One region of the Blautia wexlerae DSM 19850 genome, then DNA from elsewhere that is predicted to be linked to it. Evidence: riboswitches for the same ligand, from Rfam matches in the RefSeq annotation. Region 1 holds a riboswitch; the other holds the start of a gene.
The links. A riboswitch is a leader RNA that binds a small molecule or an ion and turns the genes downstream of it on or off. The one in region 1 is predicted to bind cobalamin.
Positions count from the first base shown of each region.

Region 2: linked by a shared signal. The riboswitch ahead of NQ550_RS05485 (cysteine-rich small domain-containing protein) and the one ahead of NQ550_RS03390 (ABC transporter substrate-binding protein) in region 1 are both predicted to bind cobalamin.

Region 1 is NZ_CP102267.1:732,576-738,452, reverse strand. Features, by position in the region: gene NQ550_RS03395 (FecCD family ABC transporter permease) at 1-271, opposite strand, end outside; gene NQ550_RS03390 (ABC transporter substrate-binding protein) at 286-1,386, opposite strand; cobalamin riboswitch at 1,502-1,770, opposite strand; gene NQ550_RS03385 (ABC-2 transporter permease) at 1,858-2,508, opposite strand; gene NQ550_RS03380 (ABC transporter ATP-binding protein) at 2,505-3,350, opposite strand; gene NQ550_RS03375 (GntR family transcriptional regulator) at 3,354-3,725, opposite strand; gene NQ550_RS03370 (sensor histidine kinase) at 3,900-5,726, opposite strand; gene NQ550_RS03365 (response regulator transcription factor) at 5,726-5,877, opposite strand, start outside.
Region 2 is NZ_CP102267.1:1,181,019-1,186,895, forward strand. Features, by position in the region: gene NQ550_RS05475 (BMC domain-containing protein) at 1-10, shown strand, start outside; gene NQ550_RS05480 (EutP/PduV family microcompartment system protein) at 99-614, shown strand; cobalamin riboswitch at 677-871, shown strand; gene NQ550_RS05485 (cysteine-rich small domain-containing protein) at 1,279-1,575, shown strand; gene NQ550_RS05490 (C1 family peptidase) at 1,986-4,262, shown strand; gene NQ550_RS05495 (hypothetical protein) at 4,282-5,277, shown strand; gene NQ550_RS05500 (hypothetical protein) at 5,771-5,877, shown strand, end outside.

The DNA.
Region 1 (5,877 bases):
CAACTGCCAGAGCCAGCAGGACTCTGGGCAGTCGGATCAGCCATACAACATCGTGAATTGCACCTTCTGCATAGGCGGACAGACTTTTTATATGAAATAATTTATAAACAATGACACTGTACACATCCTTCAGTGACAGGTCAGCATTACCAAAAGTAATCGCCGCAAGTATGGAAAAAATAAGAAATCCTGCAAGTCCGATGAGGACTGCCACATACATGGATGTTCTGAGCACATTGCCTTTTTTTGTCTGTGAAACCTGTTCTTTCACTGTTATGTCCTCAATCAGTCAAGATTCACATCCGGATATAATCCTTTTGCGAAAGTTTCAATACCATCCTGTGTACGTGTTGCACTTGCGTACATTTCACTGAGCATGATCGGATAAACACGACCGTTCTTTACAGCGTCAAGGCTCTGAAGTGCTTCGTCATCCTTGATAACGGCAAGCTGGCTTTCTTTTACAGTTTCCGGATCATCACCTGCATATGGCATGTATACAACAAAAATCACATCAGGGTTTGCTGCAATGATATCTTCTTTTCCTGCTGTAGAAGCATCCGGGTTTGCCAGAGTCGCACCCAGTTGTGTTACCATATCTCCACCAAGGCTCTTTGCACCATAGTTTGTGATATCTTCTCCAAGAGGTTCCAGAACCATTACGCTTGGTTTCTCTTCTACATCTGCTGTTGCTGTAAGAGTTTTATCGATCACTGCCTTTGCATCATCTACGATTGCCTGTGCTTTGTCCTGTACATCAAAAATCTTTCCAAGATTTAAGATGTCTGTAAATTCATTTTCCAGAGTTCTGTCTCCGTCAGGGCGTGTGTTTGTGTTGTAATAAGTGTTGCAGCCTTTGTCGATCCAGTCTGTTACATTTCCGAGATTTTTATCAGAAAACAGGGAGCTCCAGGATAAGATCATGTCTGGCTCCAACATCGTTACAGTCTCAAGGGATGGGGTAAATTCATCAAGATAATTTGTTTTTGAAAATGCATCTTTAAGTTCATCCGGAACTTCATTGTCAAGACCTGCAGTAGCTACCAGACGGTCTTCCAGGCCAAGTGCAAGCATGGTTTCAATGCTTCCCTGATATACAGCAAGAACTTTCTCCGGTGCCTTTTCATAGGTTGTTTCGATTTCATTTCCATCATAATCATAGGTTGTGATGGTCAGAGGATATTCTGTCTTTGTACCTTCTGCGTCTGCTGTCTTATCTGCATCTGCTGAATCCTGTGCGTCTGCATCTGCTGCCGGCTGATTGTCCTCTTTGATTGTCTCAGAGTCTGCTCTCTCTGCTGCAAAAGCTGCCGGAGCTGCGGAAACTGCCATAGCTGCTGCCATCATAATTGCCATGATTCTTGTGGATAAATACCTGTTTTTCATTTGACTTCCTCTCTTTTCGTATATGTTATTTACCTGTTCGTGTAACCGAAAAGATGGGACTTCAGAAAAAGTAAAATAGAAGTGATAAGAATAACGGATACTTTTTACGGAAGCTCCTTCTTTACGCTGTCAGGCAGGTTTCCTGACTCACAGATCACAGAAAATTTCCACAAAATAAAAACTGATACAACATCCATGCTTCAGCAGTTCATGAATGTTGTATCAGAAATATTTCCAGATACTCTCTGACAGCCGGATTCCGCCTTCTCACATATTTATGCAATGACATATTACAATCCCGCTTTTTTTCTGTATACAGTGGCCGCAACCGTTCAGGCATTTCACCTGATTCCCTCTCACATTACCATACACAAAATCTGCATATGATAATGTTCACTTAACAGCTTATTCAATTACGCTGATACAATTTTAGCACACTGCTTTTATAATTACAACCATATTCGAGACACATCAGAATTCTTTCTTCTCCATAAGCCGGACACCAATCCAAAAAGACCCCATATATACAATTACTGTAAATAATACAACTCCGGCCAATACCATTCCCCAGTTCAGTCCATTCAGCCATGCATCGACTGCGTCTGCTGAAAGTCCCATTGTTTTTATCAGAATATAAACTACGGCAAATATAATAGCCCACATGACCATTGCAATATAACGTCCTTTTTCCGCTCCAAAATGTATTACAAGCGGGAGCGATACCGCCAGCATAAGAAGTGCCAGTGGAATGTATATCAGGCTGCCAATGATAGTCTCACTCAGACACCCCTGAAGTTCTGCCACACCTTTGCAGATTACTCCCGTTATCGTTGCAATTCCCCACGCTACAGCCGTAAGCCCTGCTCCCAGCAGATATTTTTCCGCCACATACTGTTTTCTGGTAACCGGCAAGGTCATAAGAAACGCAAGACCATTATCAAACTCATCATAACTTATAGTCGTAATGGCAAAAATTGCTGTGACAATCGTAAAATATCCTGTAGCAAAACTGACGCTCCCGCTTCCTGCCAGATTCAGGATGACTTCCATTACAACAACCAGGATAAAAAACTGTTTCTGCTGTTTCATCAGTTCTATATCCTTTACAAATAATCCCTTCATACCTGTTCCTCCATCATCATTACCAGATCATCAATCTTTCCATTCTCAATTACAACATCCGGGTAATTTTCCATATAAAATTGTTTCTGGTTTGTCAGACACCTGTATCCATAAGCTTCTTTCCGGATCTTAATAAGGTATTGCTGATCCAGTTTTTCGTACTCTTCTTCTGCAACTTTAAGAACTGCATAATCTGACAGCAGTACATCTGTATCCTCATGAAGGATAATTTTTCCGGCATGGATCATATAAAAATCGTCACAAAGACTCTCCAGATCTGATGAAATATGTGAACTGATCAGAATAGAACTGCTTTCATTTTCTTCCATATATTCTCTCAGCATGTTCAGCACTTCATCCCTGGCTATCACATCCAGACCAACTGTGGGCTCATCCAGAATCAGCAGTTCTGCCTTATGGCTTAATGCTGCCAGTACTTTAAACTTTGCTTTCATACCAGTGGAAAATTCTTTGATTTTCTTGTCTGTGGGCAGATTGAATCTTCTGCACTGCTGCAGGAATTTCTCTCTGTCAAAATCCGGATATATGCTTTTCATAATATTGGCCACGCCCGCTGCTGTCAGATACATACTGAAGCCTGAATCTGCAAAAACAACTCCCAGTTTCTGTTTATCCTCCGGCCTAAGCTCTTCTGCCTTTTTCCCAAAGACCTCTATCTCTCCGCCATCCGGATGAATCAAGCCGAGCAGAGCTTTAAATGTGGTGGATTTCCCGGAACCATTTCTTCCAATAAGTCCTGTAATCATCCCAGGCTGTACTTCCATAGAACAGTCCAGCGAAAAACCTCTGTAATGTTTCTGCAAATGACTGATTTTCAACATGTCTTAGTCCTCCATGATCATTTCAAAAAGATTTCTGATTTCCTCATCGTTCAGTCCACATCTTCTTCCCTTCATGACCGCCTGCTCCAGATCATGTTCCACTTCTTTGAGCTGTTCTTCCCTCATCAGGTTTTTATTTGTGGCTGCAACGTAGGTTCCTTTTCCATGAACAGTGACGGTAAATCCCTCTTCTTCCAGATTGTCGTAGGCTTTCTTCACAGTCAGGGCACTGATCTTCAGTTCCTTTGACAAACTGCGTACTGAAGGTAATACAGTGTCCGGCTGTAACTCTCCTCTGATAATCGCAGACTTAATCTGGTCTATGATCTGTTCATAAATAGGTACCATGGATGAATTATTGATTATTATATGCATATGTTTCTCCTCCATCTGCAAACAGTATATAACAGTGCATAACTGTTGTCAACTGTTTTATACTGTTATACATGATATTTATTTGCTTATAATCAAAAATGGATATTCAACCTTATTTCCGGCAATCTTTCACAATCGCCTTCTCATAAAATTGAATATCCATATAACCTTAATCTAACTCTGTTTTTTCGAATTAACTTTTAGTGGAAGTCTTATGGTTACAACTGTGCCTTCTTCCAGCTGTGAGCTTATGGTAACCCCATATTTCTCTCCATAAATCATACGAATCCTTTTATTTGTATTTCTGACGCCTATACTCTTTCGCTCTTTATTCAGAACCTCTTTCAAATCTTCCTCACAGATTCCACATCCATTATCCTCTACATAAAAAAGAATATCATTTTCTTCTTCCTCTGCTGAAATCCAGATCTTCCCAGAATCCTGATAATTTTTAAATCCATGCACAATGGCATTCTCTACAAACGGCTGCAGAAATAACTTTGGAACTTCCAGACTTCTTAAATACTCCGGTATATCCATACTCACTTCAAATTGATCCTGATATCTTTTCTGCATAATTCCAATATACCGTTTAAGCCAGTCCAGATCCTCCCACAGCGGAACCAGAACATCACCATTCTGGCTGGTATACTGAAGCATTCTCGACAGATCCAAAAGCATTTTGCTGGCATTTTCCTGTTCTCCTTTAAGGCATACCCAGTTAATGATATTCAGCGAATTATAGAGAAAATGGGGATTCATCTGTATATTTAACGACATGATCTCCGTGTCTCGTTTCTGGATCATCATCTCATATTTCTCATGAACCAACATCTGCAGGTTCTGATTCATTTCATTCAGTTTTTTATAAAAAAACGCAAACTCATCCCTGTTGTCATATACAATTCTTGCAGTAAAATTACCCTCTCCTGTTTTCTCTATCATGTGCAGCGGTTTATAAACTTTTTTCCCAATCTTTCTGGAAATAAGAACAGCCGTAGTAACAGATAAAATAATTTCTATAGTTACCAGAATCAATATTGCCCTGGTAAGATCTGTAGCAATATTCTTGCTGAAAACATTAACTGGAATCATGGCAAGTGTATACCATCCCGTCACCATACTTTTGGAATAGGTTACGATATATTCCTGATTATTTGCACCGTAGTATTTTACAGTTCCTTTATTCTCCGTAATTCCCATATCAGCTGCAGTTACATTTCGAAACAGCTTTGATTCATTCTCACCGTAAGGACCAACAACACTGCCATCTTCACTCATGATATAATAAAGAATCTGAGAATTTGCCTTTGTATACTTTTTCAGCATATTATTCAGATTATCCTCTGTAAAATTAACCACCAGATACATTTGATCAGTCTTATTTTCCAGATGTTCAATATGTCCTGATTCTACCCTGCTTAACTGCAGCTTTCTGACAGCCGTAAATACATGCTCATATTCCAGAAAATCTCTCGGCATATCTTCAATTGAAAACATGTCCATATAATTATATGCCGGAATCCACACAAGTTTTCCATTTGCCTCATCTGCTGCTTTCTGTATTTTAGAACCCATAAAGCTATAATTTGGATAATAGTTCTTTTCCTTTTCGCCAAACTGATAATACGGAGTCACAATATGCGTAGAATAAACCGTGTTATTCCACGGCAGATAGTCCAATAAAATTTTTGAAATTTCCTGACTGGCACTTTCAAGCTGCATACTGTCAGACGTATCCAGATTCTGAAATATTTTATAAATTCTCGTATCTACATTTATTTTTAATGAAAATTCCTCAATATAATCCAACTTTTCATCCAGAATATCACTGACATTCTCAGAATTTTGCCACATTTGTTTTTCTGACTGCCTGATCAGTTCCTGTTTTGACAAATGGAAGATAAATAAACCCAAAAGCACAACAGGAATAATGGAAATACAAATAAATGAACTAATCAGCAGAGTTTTAAATTTTGTATATTTTAATTTTTCCATCATCACCCAACTCTTTTGCGAAATTCTTCAGGTGTCATATTATGACGTTTCTTAAATGCCCTGTTAAAATAATTGGGATCCTTATACCCTACTTCCAATGCAATCTTCCTTACCTTATCAGAAGATGTTTTCAAAAGATTCTCTGCTTTCTCCA
Region 2 (5,877 bases), 450 kb from region 1:
CAAAAGTTAAAACATACGAAAAGTCAGTTATTCTGTACCGATGGTGCTTATGTAACTGCCGGAATAGCTGAGAGAAGTGAAAGGGACAGACATTAAATATGAAGAAAATATTTCTGATGGGCAGAAGTGAAGCAGGTAAGACTTCATTAACGCAGGCATTAAAAGGCGAAAAACTTCATTATGTAAAAACGCAGTATACGAATACGGATGATGATACCATTGATTCGCCGGGAGAGTATGCAGAGTCCAAGCATTTCAGCGTAGGGCTGGCCTGTTTTTCTTTTGAAGCAGATGTGGTGGCAATGGTACAGTCAGCAGATGAACCTTTCAGTTTGTTTGGCTATGGCAGTAATGCATTTATTCTGAGACCACTGATAGGAATCATTACGAAAATAGATTCTCCTTATGCGAATGTTCCAATGGTGCGTCAGTGGATGCTGAATGCAGGATGTGAAAGAATTTTTCTGGTAAACAATGTGACCGGAGAGGGGATTGATGAGCTGAGAGCGTTTTTGAATGAGGATGTTCCAAAGCTGAGTCTGGAAGAAGCAAAATTCAGACAGAGTCTTGGTCTGAATGAATGGGATCCGCTGCCGGAAGGTGTGGAATATTGAAAAATATATTGATAAATAGTTGACAAGCTTGCTGCAGGGTGTTATTATAATGACAGTATAATTCCATACAGAACATATTAAGTGCTGATACTGTGAGAAAGAACAGTACAGAAAGAGGGAATCAGGTGAGAAACCTGAGCGATCCGGTCACTGTAACAGAGGAGCAAATCTCAGAATGTCCATTGTGCCATAGCATGAGAAGGAGAGAGGAGCGATGAGCCTGGAGCCAGGAAACCTGCTTGGTATGGCGAGGTTAAACTTCCGTGTAAAGTGTAACAACCAACTCCGTTGAATCCGCAGCTTCGGAGTGTTGTCTGCTTTTATCTGAAGGCAGACATTTTTTATGGAATGCGCCTGTTCTTTATGAATTATACATGATTAAATGGCAGGCGATACTACTTCGGATTTATTCGTTCCCTCCGCGCACTCATGAACGGATTTTTTTCTACCCCGGGGTAGCATCGCTCCCTCTTATTAATTTTAAATGTATGATCTGTGAAAAATACTGTAATGAATTTTCAATGCTTTGTTATGTGAAGAGAAATTGATAATTTATTAGAGTATTTTTTTTATTTCGTCCTCTGATGGGTGGGATTGATGGAGACTGAGAAAACGGAATTATTCTGGAAAGATAAAAACTTGCAACAGGAGAGGAGAGGTAGCAATGGAGAAACCTTATTGGGAAGGGAAAGAATATTCTTATTTCAGTCATAAGAAATGTGAATTTTTTCCGTGTCATAAGAATGCAGATCCGGATGATTTTAACTGTCTGTTCTGTTATTGCCCGCTATATGCCCTGGGTGAGAAATGCGGTGGGAATTTCCGGTATACGGAAAAGGGAATTAAAGACTGCACAAACTGTATGCTTCCGCATAAGCGAAAAAACTATGGATATGTCACAGGAAAATACCAGGAACTGGCTGATATGATGAAAAGAGCAAAGGAAAGTATCAGCAAATAAGAGGAGAATGCGTCGCTGCTTAGAACGGAGTGAACAGTAACAATGTGTCAGATTAGCACAAATAAGAAAGAACGATTTTCATTGTAATACAATGCTTGTTCTGCTAGAATAAGGATAGCAAAAGAGAAGAGTCTGTAAGATTTTCAAGTCTGTTCTGAGTTAGTATATAAAGCATTTCACACACATTTTCCACACTTTTCACATGCACAGAAGAAAATGCATCACAGGCATTTGACGTCTTTTCCTGGCGACATTTTCTTGTCGGCAGAGCTCTGCATTTCTACATAGAGCCGTCGGAAAACAGGGAAAATTCACTGTTTTCCGACGGTTTTTGTCATTGATCATGGTTGAAAAACAAAAAAGATACTGATATAATGATATTATATTTATGTAAGGGAGTTAACTACTACATGAAAAAAAGAAATACAGCGATACGCGCATTGTCAGTTTTTCTGGCTTATTCAATGGTTTGTACATCGGTACCCGCTGCGGGTCAGGAAATGTTTGGATCCGGAGTCAACAGGGAGACAGAAGAAAATACATCAGATCTGAAAGACTTTCAAAGTTCACAGGCAGATGAATTTGGAACAGATACGGGATCGGATGCAGAATTGTTCGGAAGCGATGATGCAAAACAGGAGTTTCAGGATGGAGAAAACTCAGAAGAGGGTACAGACGGAATCAGGTATATTAAGGGTCGTCCGTTGACAGAAGAGGAAAGAAAGGAAGAACTGGAACCCTTTAAAAATTTAAAACCTTTGGATCCGGGAATTGAAGTGGAGAGTGATCTGACATCAGTTTATGCTGCATATGGAAACAGGGAGGCTGCATTTCCATCTTCCTATGATGCCAGAAAGGAAGGATTAGTTACGCTCGTAAAGAATCAGAATCCATTTGGAACCTGCTGGGCTTTTGGTATGGCAGCAATCATGGAGACTTCGCTTCTGGCACAGAACAAAGGAACCTACGATCTGTCAGAAGAACATTTATCATATTTTTTCTCCAACAGACAGAATGATCCTCTTGGAAATACCCCCGATGATAAGAATTATGTACTGGGAAATTATCATGTAATAGGAGGTAATGATCACCTGGCGGCTATTTATCTCAGTACATGGTCGGGAATGACTACAGAGGCCGATGTACCATTTCCTACGGATTCTTCGCATCAGCAGGATCTGACTGTACAGATTCCGGGAAGTAAGGCTTATAATTCAGCGGCATATCTGAAAAATGCATCTGTTTCCAAATACAGTGAGGAACGTATGAAGGAAATGTTGCTGAATGACCATGCAGTATCCATTATGCTTTATATGAAGGAAAATTATGTAAACCCGGACACAGCAGCATATTGTTATCCTGTTGGAAAATCAAATTCGACTGTAATTAATCATATTGTGACAGTGGTCGGATGGGATGATACGTATTCAAAGGATAATTTCCTTCCTGTTTCCAATGTAACATCTGATGGTGCGTGGATCATCAAAAACAGTTGGGGGGAGAAGAAAGGAGACGGAGGATATTACTATCTTTCTTATCAGGATCCCAATATCAGTAAACTTGTAAGTGCAGAGGCAGTGGCTGCTTCGGATCAAAAGTACAGGAATAATTATTTTTATGATGGTTCTTCAGCACTTTCAGTGATTCCGATACAGGCGGGACAGTCAGTAGCAGCAGTTTATGAGACAACTGCAGGAAAGGGAAAAGCAGAAGTCCTGGGGGAGGTTAATCTTGTTACAAACAGTGACAATGCCTGTTACAAAATTCAGATATACACCGATCTGACAGATCCATATGACCCGGAAAGCGGGACCGCTGCATATGCTGCTCCATATGAGTTTGAACAGCCAATCGCAGGTGTACAGACTATTAGTGTACCAGAGGTGGTTTTGAAACAGGGAAGCAGATATTCTGTTGTGATCACAAACAGTGGGACTGACAAAATCAGCTTTGGAGTGGAAGCAAAGTCCAGTTATGGGAACTGGTTTACCTGTACGGCGGGGATAGAAACAGGGCAGACATTCTATAAGAGTGCATCGGAAACGGCCAGGTGGACAGATGGAAAGACGAAAAACTGGACGGCAAGGATCAAGGCACATACAAGGACCCTGAATCAGTCATGGGTGCCGGATACACCGGTATTTCAGGTGAAGGCATATAATTCCGGATATAACCTTATTTCATGGGAAAAAGTTTCCGGAGCTACAGGATATTATGTGTACAGAAAACCTGCAGCAGGTGGAAAGTGGTCCAAAATTGCAGATGTCGGGACATCGGAATTAAAATATAAAGATAGTAAGGTTACGGCTAATGCATCATACCGTTATACAGTAAAAGCATATTATGAAGCATCCGGAAAAAGATATTCAGGTAAATATAAAACCGGCGATGTGATTAAAGCAGCACCTGCAGTGCAGAAGGTTACTTCTGTGAAATCTGAGAAAAGTGGAATCCGTATCCGGTGGAAGCCTCAGAAAAAATGTGACGGCTATTATATTTACAGAAAGAAAAAAGGTGGTTCCTATCAATTGATAAAGAAAATTTCCAATGGAAATAGTTCTTCTTATCTGGACAAAAAAGCACAAAAAGGTGTATCATACTATTATGCGGTAAAAGCATATGTTAAAGAGCCATATGGAAATACATACAGCAAATATAAAAGTTCATCTGCTGTAAAAAGAAAATAAGAAATGAAGGAAAGAGATTATGAAGAGAAGGTTTGGAACAGTAATAGCAATGGTACTGTGCTTTATTCTGACAGTGGTTTCTGTTTATGCGGATGACGGAAAGGGTCAGAATCCGGATTATGTAACAGATTATTATATGATCGTACAGAGTACACAGGGCGGGGTAGATATTTATGATGAAGCAGACACTCAGAGTGTTAAACTGAATGACAGCAAGATTCCAAATGGAACTGCCATTCACGTTCTGGGTGAGAAGAATGGAGCAGACAATAAAAAATGGGCATATACACAGTACCATGGAATGAACGGATATGTTCCTATGGATGATCTGGATCCGGCTTCCAGAGAAGAAGCTGCCAATGAGGAATATCGTACTTTCGGAGGCAAAGATGTGGATTTCGAAGTAAAGGTTCATGGAAACGTATCGGTTTATAACGGACCTGGAGAGAAATTTGATCAGGTTTCAGGAACAGAGGGAATCGCAGATGGGACAACTGTACATATTTTTCAGTATGTTCAGGGAGAAGACGGAACAAACTGGGGGAAAACAGACACAGATGGTGTGACACAGGGATGGCTGAATCTTGATCACGATACAGATTACGTAAATGAAAATGCATCCGCAGATGCACCGGAGGCTACAGGCACATCAGGAAATGTTCCGGTGGCTGCTGTTACACCAACACCGGAAGCAACTCCAACTCCGAAAGCCACACCAACACCAGAGGTAACACCTACAGAAAAAGCGACACCGACACCGGAGGCAACACCTACAGAAGAAGCAACACCGACACCGGAGGCAACACCTACAGAAGAAGCAACGCCAACACCGGAAGAAACAGAGACGCCTGCTTCGACAGAAGACAAGGAATCCGATGATAAGCAGAGTCAGAAAACATCAGGAAAGAATGTAAAAGCAGATTCAGGAATGAAGAATCCTGTAATCTGGATTAGTGGTATCGGGATTATTGTTATCATAATTTTACTTATTTATTTCCTGAAGAAGAAAAAGTAAGAGTTAAAATCATTAAAGAATGCCGTCGACGGCAGAGAACAGTTACAAAATAAACAGGGGAACTAAAAGAGCAGCGCATCGGATGATGCAGCTGCTCTTTTTAGAAAATGTGTGTGTATAATTGAGACGTTATGAGGAAACCTCAAATCAGTCTTAATTAACAAAAACTAATAATGTGTGTGCATATATAGTCTACAATTTTTTTGCAATTTAATCAAGATGGAATTTTATAGAACGTGATATATTTGTTACTGTTCACTGGTAATATCCCGCGAGGTGTTTTTTGTGAGCGAAGGTCACAGAAAACCCGAGATATACCGCGCGAATTTATGCGATTAGCATAAATTCTGTGCATCGCGAAGCGTGTTACTGAGAACGGAGTGAACAGTAACATATATTTTGAGGAAAGAGGCTATTTAGACTTTTTACTTGCGTAACTCTGGCGGGAAACGTATAATAGGAAAAAGCAATACTCGAGGGTGAGGAAAAGAGGATGAAGATAACAGAAGAACTGTTAAATGAGATGAAAATTAAGGATGAGAACTTTTCTGACGGTCTGATCAAGCCGGACGGCGATTACGTAAGAATACCCAGAGGACA